Regions from separate parts of the Bradyrhizobium sp. SPXBL-02 genome, predicted to be linked through region 2. Evidence: predicted binding sites of a transcription regulator. Region 2 holds the regulator's gene; each other region holds the start of a gene.
The links. The regulator HrcA, encoded in region 2, represses chaperone genes, less so after heat shock. The targets are predictions, from matches to a motif close to GTTAGCACTCNCNNNNNGNGAGTGCTAAC.
Positions count from the first base shown of each region.

Region 1: ACNJYD_RS14610 (co-chaperone GroES) is a predicted target of HrcA. The motif match lies at 1,111-1,139, and genes of this name have one in related genera.
Region 3: ACNJYD_RS34965 (co-chaperone GroES) is a predicted target of HrcA. The motif match lies at 1,723-1,751, and genes of this name have one in related genera.

Region 1 covers NZ_CP182474.1:3,188,980-3,192,251, reverse strand. Annotated here, with positions in the region: gene ACNJYD_RS14620 (tetratricopeptide repeat protein) at 1-370, shown strand, start outside; gene ACNJYD_RS14615 (usg protein) at 494-781, opposite strand; gene ACNJYD_RS14610 (co-chaperone GroES) at 1,182-1,496, shown strand; gene groL (chaperonin GroEL) at 1,542-3,182, shown strand.
Region 2 covers NZ_CP182474.1:214,398-217,669, forward strand. Annotated here, with positions in the region: gene rdgB (RdgB/HAM1 family non-canonical purine NTP pyrophosphatase) at 1-334, opposite strand, end outside; gene rph (ribonuclease PH) at 346-1,059, opposite strand; gene hrcA (heat-inducible transcriptional repressor HrcA) at 1,228-2,316, shown strand; gene grpE (nucleotide exchange factor GrpE) at 2,424-3,044, shown strand; gene pncA (bifunctional nicotinamidase/pyrazinamidase) at 3,193-3,272, opposite strand, start outside.
Region 3 covers NZ_CP182474.1:7,522,552-7,525,823, forward strand. Annotated here, with positions in the region: gene ACNJYD_RS34955 (protein phosphatase CheZ) at 53-838, shown strand; gene ACNJYD_RS34960 (hypothetical protein) at 1,006-1,527, opposite strand; gene ACNJYD_RS34965 (co-chaperone GroES) at 1,842-2,138, shown strand; gene groL (chaperonin GroEL) at 2,253-3,272, shown strand, end outside.

The DNA of each region.
Region 1 (3,272 bases), 3.0 Mb from region 2:
GCATCTGGCATCGTTCAACCGCATCGACATTGCCCTCGACCCGTTCCCGCAGAACGGCGGCGTCAGCACATGGGAAGCCCTGCAGATGGGCGTGCCCGTGGTGGCGAAGCTGGGGAGCAGCCTGCCCGGCCGCGCTGCCGGCGCCATCCTCACCGCGCTTGGCCTGCCGGACTGGGTCGCCGACAGCGAGGAGGCCTATGTCGAGATCGCGGCCAGCCGTGCGGCCGTGATCGGCGAGCTCGACCAATTGCGCCGCGAATTGCCCGCAACGATCAACGCCGCGGCCGCGGGCAACCCCGTCTCATATGCGCAAGCGGTGGACGAGGCCTATCGCGCGATGTGGACGCGCTATTGCAACAGCGGCGTCTGATTGGGAGATCTCGTAGGGTGGGCTAAGCGTAGCGTGCCCACCATTACTGGATATCACGGAGAGATGGTGGGCACTGCGCGCGAAGTGCGCGCCTTTGCCCACCCTCCGAGACCGCTGCGCTGTTCAATGCAGCCGGAACACGCCGTCGACGGCGCGGAGCTCGGCCGGCTTGATCAGCTTGCAATGTGCCACCGTGACCGAGTGGAGGGGACCGTCGAGCTTCTCCTGCCAGAACGCCAGGAAATCGGTCAGCGCGGGGAATTTCGGAAACATGTCGTAGTTCTGCCAGACATAGGTCTGCAGCAGCGAGGGATGATCCGGCATCCGATAGAGAATTTGTGCCGTCGTCAGCCCGTAGCCCAGCATCTGTTTCCGGAATTCCTCGGAAACGCCCCCAACGCGCAGTCCCATGCCAAACCTCCTTTGCAGGAGCGCATTTGCGGGGGGTGGCCTGTCCGTGCCCCGGGAGCCACCCGGAAACGATGCGCTCACATGAGAGAAATGTGACGCAAACTGACAACTCATCTCAAGCCCAAAAGTTTAACAAGCTGTTGAAATTCAATGCTTTAGCAGCAGAGACGACTCCGTGCTAATACGGCCTCCCAAGCGGCCTCAAAGAGGCCTCCGAGGCTGGTTAACGATGGAAAAGGGTTTCTGGCAGTCCGCGCTTTCGGCTGCTATTTTTTCTGCTACAAACCCTTGCCCCCGCAAAATTCCTGTCCTATTTCAGCGTCGCCCGTGCTAGCACTCACGGGCAACGATTGCTAACAATCTCAAAACCTCAACCCGAGCAATTGCTTAGGAGGACTGCATGAAATTCCGTCCGCTTCACGACCGCGTCGTGGTCAAGCGCATCGACGCCGAAGAGAAGACCGCTGGCGGCATCATCATTCCCGACACTGCCAAGGAAAAGCCCTCCCAGGGCGAAGTCGTCGCCGTTGGCCCCGGTGGCCGCGACGAAGCTGGCAAGCTGATCCCGATCGACCTGAAGGTCGGCGACCGCGTGCTGTTCGGCAAGTGGTCCGGCACCGAGGTCAAGATCGACGGCCAGGACCTGCTGATCATGAAGGAGAGCGACGTGATGGGCGTTCTCGAAGTCAGCGAGTCCAAGAAGAAGGCGGCTTAAGAGCCCCTCTCCTCCCTCCAGTCAAACCCTCAAGGAAAAATTCAGATGGCAGCCAAAGAAGTCAAATTCTCGGTTGAAGCGCGCGACAAGATGCTGCGCGGCGTCGACATCCTCGCCAACGCGGTGAAGGTCACGCTCGGTCCGAAGGGCCGCAACGTCGTGCTCGACAAGTCGTTCGGCGCTCCCCGCATCACCAAGGACGGCGTCACCGTCGCCAAGGAGATCGAGCTCGACGACAAGTTCGAGAACATGGGCGCGCAGATGGTGCGCGAAGTCGCCTCCAAGTCCGCTGACGCGGCCGGCGACGGCACCACCACCGCGACCGTGCTCGCGGCCGCGATCGTGAAGGAAGGCGCCAAGTCGGTCGCCGCCGGCATGAACCCGATGGACCTCAAGCGCGGTATCGACCTCGCGGTCGAAGCCGTCGTGGCCGACCTCGAGAAGAACTCGAAGAAGGTCACCTCGAACGACGAGATCGCCCAGGTCGGCACCATCTCGGCCAACGGCGATGCCGAGATCGGCAAGTTCCTCTCCGACGCCATGAAGAAGGTCGGCAACGAGGGTGTCATCACCGTCGAGGAAGCCAAGTCGCTCGAGACCGAGCTCGACGTGGTCGAGGGCATGCAGTTCGACCGCGGCTACATCTCGCCCTACTTCGTCACCAACGCCGACAAGATGCGCGTCGAGATGGACGACGCCTACATCCTCATCAACGAGAAGAAGCTCTCCTCGCTGAACGAGCTGCTGCCGCTGCTCGAGGCCGTGGTGCAGACCGGCAAGCCGCTGGTCATCGTCGCCGAGGACGTCGAAGGCGAAGCGCTTGCGACCCTGGTCGTAAACCGCCTGCGCGGCGGCCTGAAGGTCGCGGCCGTCAAGGCTCCGGGCTTCGGCGATCGCCGCAAGGCCATGCTGCAGGACATCGCGATCCTGACCGGCGGCCAGGCGATCTCGGAAGATCTCGGCATCAAGCTCGAGAACGTCACGCTCAACATGCTCGGTCGCGCCAAGAAGGTGATGATCGACAAGGAGAACACCACGATCGTCAACGGCGCCGGCAAGAAGGCCGACATCGAGGCGCGCGTGGCCCAGATCAAGGCGCAGATCGAGGAGACCACCTCGGACTACGACCGTGAGAAGCTCCAGGAGCGTCTCGCCAAGCTCGCGGGCGGCGTCGCGGTGATCCGCGTCGGCGGCGCGACCGAGGTCGAGGTGAAGGAGCGCAAGGATCGCGTTGATGACGCGATGCATGCGACCCGCGCGGCCGTGGAAGAAGGCATCGTTCCGGGCGGCGGCGTCGCCCTGCTCCGTGCCTCCGAGCAGCTCAAGGGCCTGCGCACCAAGAACGACGACCAGAAGACCGGCGTCGAGATCGTGCGCAAGGCGCTGTCGGCGCCCGCTCGCCAGATCGCGATCAACGCCGGTGAAGACGGCTCGGTGATCGTCGGCAAGATCCTGGAGAACAAGGCCTACAATTACGGCTTCGACTCCCAGACCGGCGAATATGCCGACCTCGTCAAGAAGGGCATCATCGACCCGACCAAGGTGGTCCGCACCGCGATCCAGAACGCAGCCTCGGTGGCCGCGCTCCTGATCACCACGGAAGCCATGGTCGCCGAGCTGCCCAAGAAGGGCGGCGCCGGCCCCGCGATGCCCCCGGGCGGCGGCATGGGCGGCATGGACTTCTGATCCAGCCTCTCAGGCAAAGTCGAGACACGCGAAACCCCGGCAGCGATGCCGGGGTTTTTGTTTGGGCGATGCACGTCAAAGTGGTAAAAT
Region 2 (3,272 bases):
GCAGCAGGCGCTCGATCTGCGTCATCGCCGCGTTGAAATCCTTGGATGGACCGGCCCAGCGCGCGCTGTAGATTCCTGGCGCGCCGTCGAGCGCGTCGACGACGATGCCGGAATCGTCGGCGAAGGAGGGAAGCTTGGTCGCCTGCGCTGCGGCGATCGCCTTGATCGCGGCGTTGCTGCGGAAATCGTTGCCGGTCTCCTCGGGCTCGTCCAGGCCGAGCTCGCCGGCCGACACCGCCTCGATCCCGTACGGCGCGAGCAGCTCCCTCATCTCGGCGAGCTTGCCGGGATTGTGGGTGGCGATGACGAGCTTGTCGGTGATTCGGCGGTGCATGGGCCTATTGACTACGCCACGGCCAGTTTCTGCAAGTCCACCAGGCGCGCGATGCCCTTCTGCGCCAGGGCGATCAGCTTCAGGAACTCGTCCTGCGTAAACGGCTCGCGTTCCGCGGTGCCCTGCACCTCGATGATGCGGCCGTCGCCGGTCATGACGAAATTCGCGTCGGTCTCGGCTTCCGAATCCTCGGCATAGTCGAGATCGAGCACCGGCGTGCCGTTGTAGATGCCGCAGGAGATCGCGGCGACGTTGTCGCGCAGCACGTTGGTCTTCACCATGTTGCGCGCCTTCATCCAGTTGAGGCAATCGGCAAGTGCGACCCAGGCGCCGGTGATCGAGGCCGTGCGGGTGCCGCCGTCGGCCTGGAGCACGTCGCAATCGACCGTGATCTGGCGCTCGCCGAGCGCTTCGAGATCGACGATGGTGCGAAGCGAGCGGCCGATCAGCCGCTGGATCTCGACGGTTCGGCCGCTCTGCTTGCCGGCGGAGGCCTCGCGGCGGGTGCGTTCGGAGGTCGCGCGCGGCAGCATGCCGTATTCGGCGGTGACCCAGCCGCGGCCCTGGCCCTTCAGCCACGGCGGCAGGCGCTCCTCCAGCGTGGCGGTGACCAGCACATGGGTGTCGCCGAATTTCACCAGGCACGAGCCTTCCGCATATTTGACCACGCCGCGCTCCAGCGTCACGGGGCGCAATTCGTCGGGCGCACGGCGGCTTGGCCGCATGGGAAATCTCCAAAACTCACGGGAAAAGGCTGTTCGCGGTGCTTGTAGGTGGGGCGGGGGTGGGCGGCAAGGGCTTATTCACCCCCTGACGTCGAGCCCGCAAACGCCACGCTTGTCAGAAGCGGCCCGGATGGACAAATTATAAGTATCTGAGAGGAGTTACCGTCTGTGGCCCATCACGATCCGATCCATCTGATCGCGCCGCGCGCAGGCCTTGCCCAGCTCAACGAGCGTTCCCGCGACATCTTTCGTCAAATTGTCGAAAGCTATCTCGCGACCGGTGAGCCGGTCGGCTCGCGCAATATTTCCCGCCTGATCGCCATGCCGCTGTCGCCGGCCTCCGTCCGCAACGTCATGGCCGATTTGGAACAGCTCGGCCTGATCTATGCCCCGCACACCTCCGCCGGCCGGCTGCCGACGGAACTGGGCCTGCGCTTCTTCGTCGACGCCCTGATGCAGGTCGGCGATCTCAATGAGGCCGAGCGGCAGTCGATCCAGAGCCAGCTCTCCTCCGTCGGCGAGGCGCAATCGGTCGAGGCGGCGCTGGACCAGGCCTTGATGCGGCTCTCCGGCCTGACCCGGGCCGCCGCCGTCGTGCTGACGCCAAAATCCAATGCCCGGCTGAAGCACATCGAATTCGTCCGCCTGGAACCGGAAAAAGCGCTTGTCATCCTGGTCGGCGAGGACGGCCAGGTCGAAAACCGCGTGCTGACGCTGCCGCCCGGAGTTCCCTCCTCGGCGCTGACCGAGGCCGGCAATTTCCTCAATGCGCGGATCCGCGGCCGCACCCTGGCCGAGGCGCGGCTCGAGCTCGAGACCGCACTCGGCGAGGCCCGAGCCGAGCTCGATCAGCTGACACAGAAAGTGATCTCGGCCGGCATCGCCAGCTGGTCCGGCGGCGAGAACGAGGACCGCCAGCTCATCGTCCGCGGGCATGCCAATCTGCTCGAAGACCTGCATGCGCTGGAGGATCTGGAGCGGGTGCGGCTGTTATTCGACGATCTCGAGACCAAGCGCGGCGTGATCGACCTGCTCGGCCGGGCCGAGACCGCCGAAGGCGTGCGCATCTTCATCGGCAGTGAGAACAAGCTGTTCTCGCTGTCGGGGTCCTCCACCATCATCTCGCCCTATCGGGATGCCGCCGGCCACATCGTCGGCGTTCTCGGTGTGATCGGCCCGACGCGGCTGAATTATGCCCGCGTGATCCCGACCGTGGACTACGCCGCCCGCATCGTCAGCCGCCTCTTAGGGGGCTGATTTGGGGGGCTGACCGGCCTTTCCGCCGATCACGGGCGCTTGATTTTCGTGGGCTTAAGCACGATATCCGGGCCAACATCCCTGAAACGAGTTCGAGACCAGAGCCGATGACCGAGCAAGACCGGCAACCCGAAGACACGACTGCAGCGACCGGCGAGCCCGTGGTGTCGAAACCCTACATCATGCCCGACGATCCCGAGCCCGGCGCGGTCGAGACGTTGCAGAAGGAAGCCGCCGAGGCGCGCGACCGCATGCTGCGGACGCTGGCCGAGATGGAGAACTTGCGCAGGCGCACCAGCAAGGAGGTGGCCGACGCCCGCCTCTACGGCATCACCGGCTTCGCCCGCGACGTGCTCGATATCGCCGACAATCTCCAGCGTGCGCTCGATGCCGTTCCGGCCGAAGCGCGTGCTGCGGCCGATCCCGGCCTGATCGCGCTGATCGAGGGCGTCGAGCTCACCGAACGCTCGCTGCTCAACGCGCTGGAAAAGCACGGCGTGAAGAAGCTCGATCCCTTGGGCCAGAAGTTCGACCCGAACTTCCACCAGGCGATGTACGAAGTGCCCGATGCGTCGGTGCCGTCGGCCACCGTGGTGCAGATCATGCAGGCCGGCTACACCATCGGCGATCGCGTGCTGCGCCCGGCGCTGGTCGGCGTCGCCAAGGGCGGCGCAAAGGCTGCGTCTGCGGCGAACAACAACAACGAGCAGAGCGGCGCGGCGAACTGAGTCTCAGACCCTCATGGTGAGGAGCCGCGCCCTTGCGCGGCGTCTCGAACCATGCAGGCCCGGCTCTGGCAGCTCGGCCTTCATCCTTCGAGACGCGCGCGAAGAAGCGCGCTCCTCAGGATGCGGGTCTTCCAGTGTTGCGCGCTGCTTACGCGCTCACCGCGATATCCGCAGACTGAATCCGCTTCACGCCGGCCTTGGCCATATCGGCCCAGGCCTTTGCCAGCG
Region 3 (3,272 bases), 910 kb from region 2:
TAAATCGCTTCTGCCTACAAAGACGCGTGAGTGAGGTGGGGGGAGTATCCTGATGGCTGTTCACCGCAAGCGTTTTCGCGTCGAGGATATCGCCGGTGGCGAGATGCCGATTTTGGACGTAACCGAAGAGGCAATCCCGATGCATAGCGAGATCATGGCCGAGCTGCGCGCGATCCGCGCCCAGATGGCGAAGGGCATCGTCGCGGCCCCGCTGTCCGGCAGCGCTGCCATGGCGGCGATCGACGCCTCCACGGCCCACGAGCTGTCCGAAGCGCGCACCATGCTCGAGACCTACCGGGCGCAGATCGAGCAGTGCGAGAAGCTGAAGGTGGAGCTCGACCTCATCCACGACGCCATCGACCGCACCAAGCGCGAGATCGCGACGCTGCACGGCAAGAGCTTCGACGGCGGCGAGATGGCCAAGGTCAATGGCGAGCTCGGCGCGGTGGTCGGCGGCACCGAGCAGGCGACTCAGCAGATCCTCGAAGCCGCGGAATCGATCGACCAGGCCGCCAGCGCGATGTCCAAGGTGGACTCGGTCGATCAGCAGAAGCGCCTTGCCGACGACATCCAGGAACGCGTCATCTCGATCTTCGAAGCCTGCAACTTCCAGGACCTGACCGGCCAGCGCATCAGCAAGGTCATGACCACGATGAAGTTCATCGAGCAGCACATCAATGCGATGATGGAGATCTGGGGCGGCGTCGACGCGATCAAGTCCCATGTGCCGGCGCCGGTCGACAGCCGCAGCGAGGACGAGAAGCTCCTCAACGGCCCCAAGCTCGCCGGCGACGTCGGCCACGCCTCGCAGGACGACATCGACGCGCTGTTCGACTGAACGGGGGCGATATAGAAATAACAAAGCGCCGGCCTTGGGGGCCGGCGTTTTTTGTTTTTCGTCATTGCGAGGAGCGAAGCGACGAAGCGATCCAGGCTGTCTCCCAGGAGGCAGTCTGGATTGCTTCGCTCCGCTCGCAATGACGAGACGTTAGGCCAAGGGCTGCCTCACGCCCTCGGCGCGCAGCGGACGTAGACCATGTTGCCGTAGCGGGTAGCGGCGTCCTTGTCGATGAAGCGGGTGATCATGACGCGACCGTCGAAGGAGACGATCTCGCGATCCTGCTCGCCGGGGGTCGGGCCGGCCGGTCCGATGTAATTCTTGCCGCTCGGCGAGCCCTTCAGCCGCAGCTCCTGCGGCGTCGCCTGGTCGGCGAGATGCATGATCACGCCGCCGGAGGAGCCGGCGGTGATCACGTAGGGATTCTTGCATTGCTCGCGCGCCATCTTCTCGGTACGGGCGCGGTCGGCCGGGTTCTGGAACGAGGCGAGGCCCCAGCGGCCGACGATCTCGTCGCCGCGGATGGTGGCCGGCATTTCGGGCGCAACGCCCGGTTCGGCCTCGGGCGGCGGCGAGGACGACGTGAGGGACGGCAGGCTGAAGCCGCCGCCGCAGGCGCCCAGCAGCAGCGCCAGACAAGAGGCGGCCGCCAGATTGGCAACCGTGCGCGCGTGAGCCGAACTGATCATGGCATTCCCCCGAACAAGACCATGGCCGCACCCCTCGAGCAGCCAAGCGCAAAATCGCTGCCGGAGCAATGACGTCGTTCTCTAAGCCGGCGCCCCGAGCGAGTTTCCAATGCCACCATCCTATATCCGCCTCAACAACCGCTTAACCACCTTTGCTTGACAGGATCGCGGCCAAGCCATATTTCCGGACCCACTATTAGCACTCGGAAAGCCCGATTGCTAAGCGCGCCGTTCGATCCTCGACGAGAGGGTGGACGGAAGCGCCGCCCCACCGACCCCACTACTTCCGAAGCGAGCCTCCAAAGGGAAACGTCATGGCTAAATCCAAATTTCGTCCGCTGCATGACCGTGTCGTGGTCAAACGTATCGACGCCGAGGAAAAGACCAAGGGCGGCATCATCATTCCGGACACCGCCAAGGAAAAGCCGTCCCAGGGCGAGGTCGTCGCCGTCGGCCCCGGCGGCCGCGACGAGACCGGCAAGCTGATCCCGATCGACCTCAAGGTCGGCGACCGCGTGCTGTTCGGCAAGTGGTCGGGCACCGAGGTCAAGATCGACAACGAAGAGCTCCTGATCATGAAGGAGTCGGACATCATGGGCGTGCTGGCCTAAGGCCATCCGCCTGAACGGCCGCTGAATGTCATGCCCGGATCCAGGCGATCCGGGCATCCATCATTCCGCCGCGACTAGACAAGACACATCACGTAACACGAGGGATTGCAGACCATGGCTGCCAAAGACGTCAAGTTTTCCGGAGACGCGCGCGATCGCATGCTGCGCGGCGTCGACGTTCTCGCCAACGCCGTCAAGGTGACGCTCGGCCCGAAGGGCCGCAACGTCGTCATCGAGAAGAGCTTCGGCGCCCCCCGCATCACCAAGGACGGCGTCACCGTCGCCAAGGAGATCGAGCTCGAGGACAAGTTCGAGAACATGGGCGCCCAGATGGTGCGTGAGGTCGCCTCCAAGACCAACGACCTCGCCGGCGACGGCACCACCACCGCGACCGTGCTGGCCCAGGCGATCGTGCGCGAAGGCGCCAAGGCCGTCGCCGCCGGCATGAACCCGATGGACCTCAAGCGCGGCATCGACACCGCGGTGGCCGCCGTCATCAAGGACATCGAGAAGCGCGCCAAGCCGGTCGCCGCCTCCTCCGAGGTCGCCCAGGTCGGCACCATCTCCGCCAACGGCGATGCCGCCATCGGCAAGATGATCGCCCAGGCGATGCAGAAGGTCGGCAACGAGGGCGTCATCACCGTCGAGGAGAACAAGTCGCTCGAGACCGAGGTTGACATCGTCGAGGGCATGAAGTTCGACCGCGGCTATCTCAGCCCCTACTTCGTCACCAACGCCGAGAAGATGACCGCCGAGCTCGAGGACGCCTACATCCTCCTGCACGAGAAGAAGCTCTCGGGCCTGCAGGCCATGCTGCCGGTGCTGGAAGCCGTGGTGCAGTCGGGCAAGCCGCTCGTCATCATCGCCGAGGACGTCGAGGGCGAGGCGCTGGCCACCCTGGTCGTCAACCGCCTGCGCGGTGGCCTCAAGGTCGCTGCCGTCAAGGCGCCGGGATTCGGCGACCGCCGCAAGGCCATGCTGGAGGACATCGCGATCCTGACCGGCGGCCAGCTGATCTCCGAGGAGCTCGGCATCAAGCTCGAGAACGTCACGGTGAAGATGCTCGGTCGCGCCAAGAAGGTGGTGATCGACAAGGAGAACACCACGATCGTCAACGGCGCCGGCAAGAAGCCC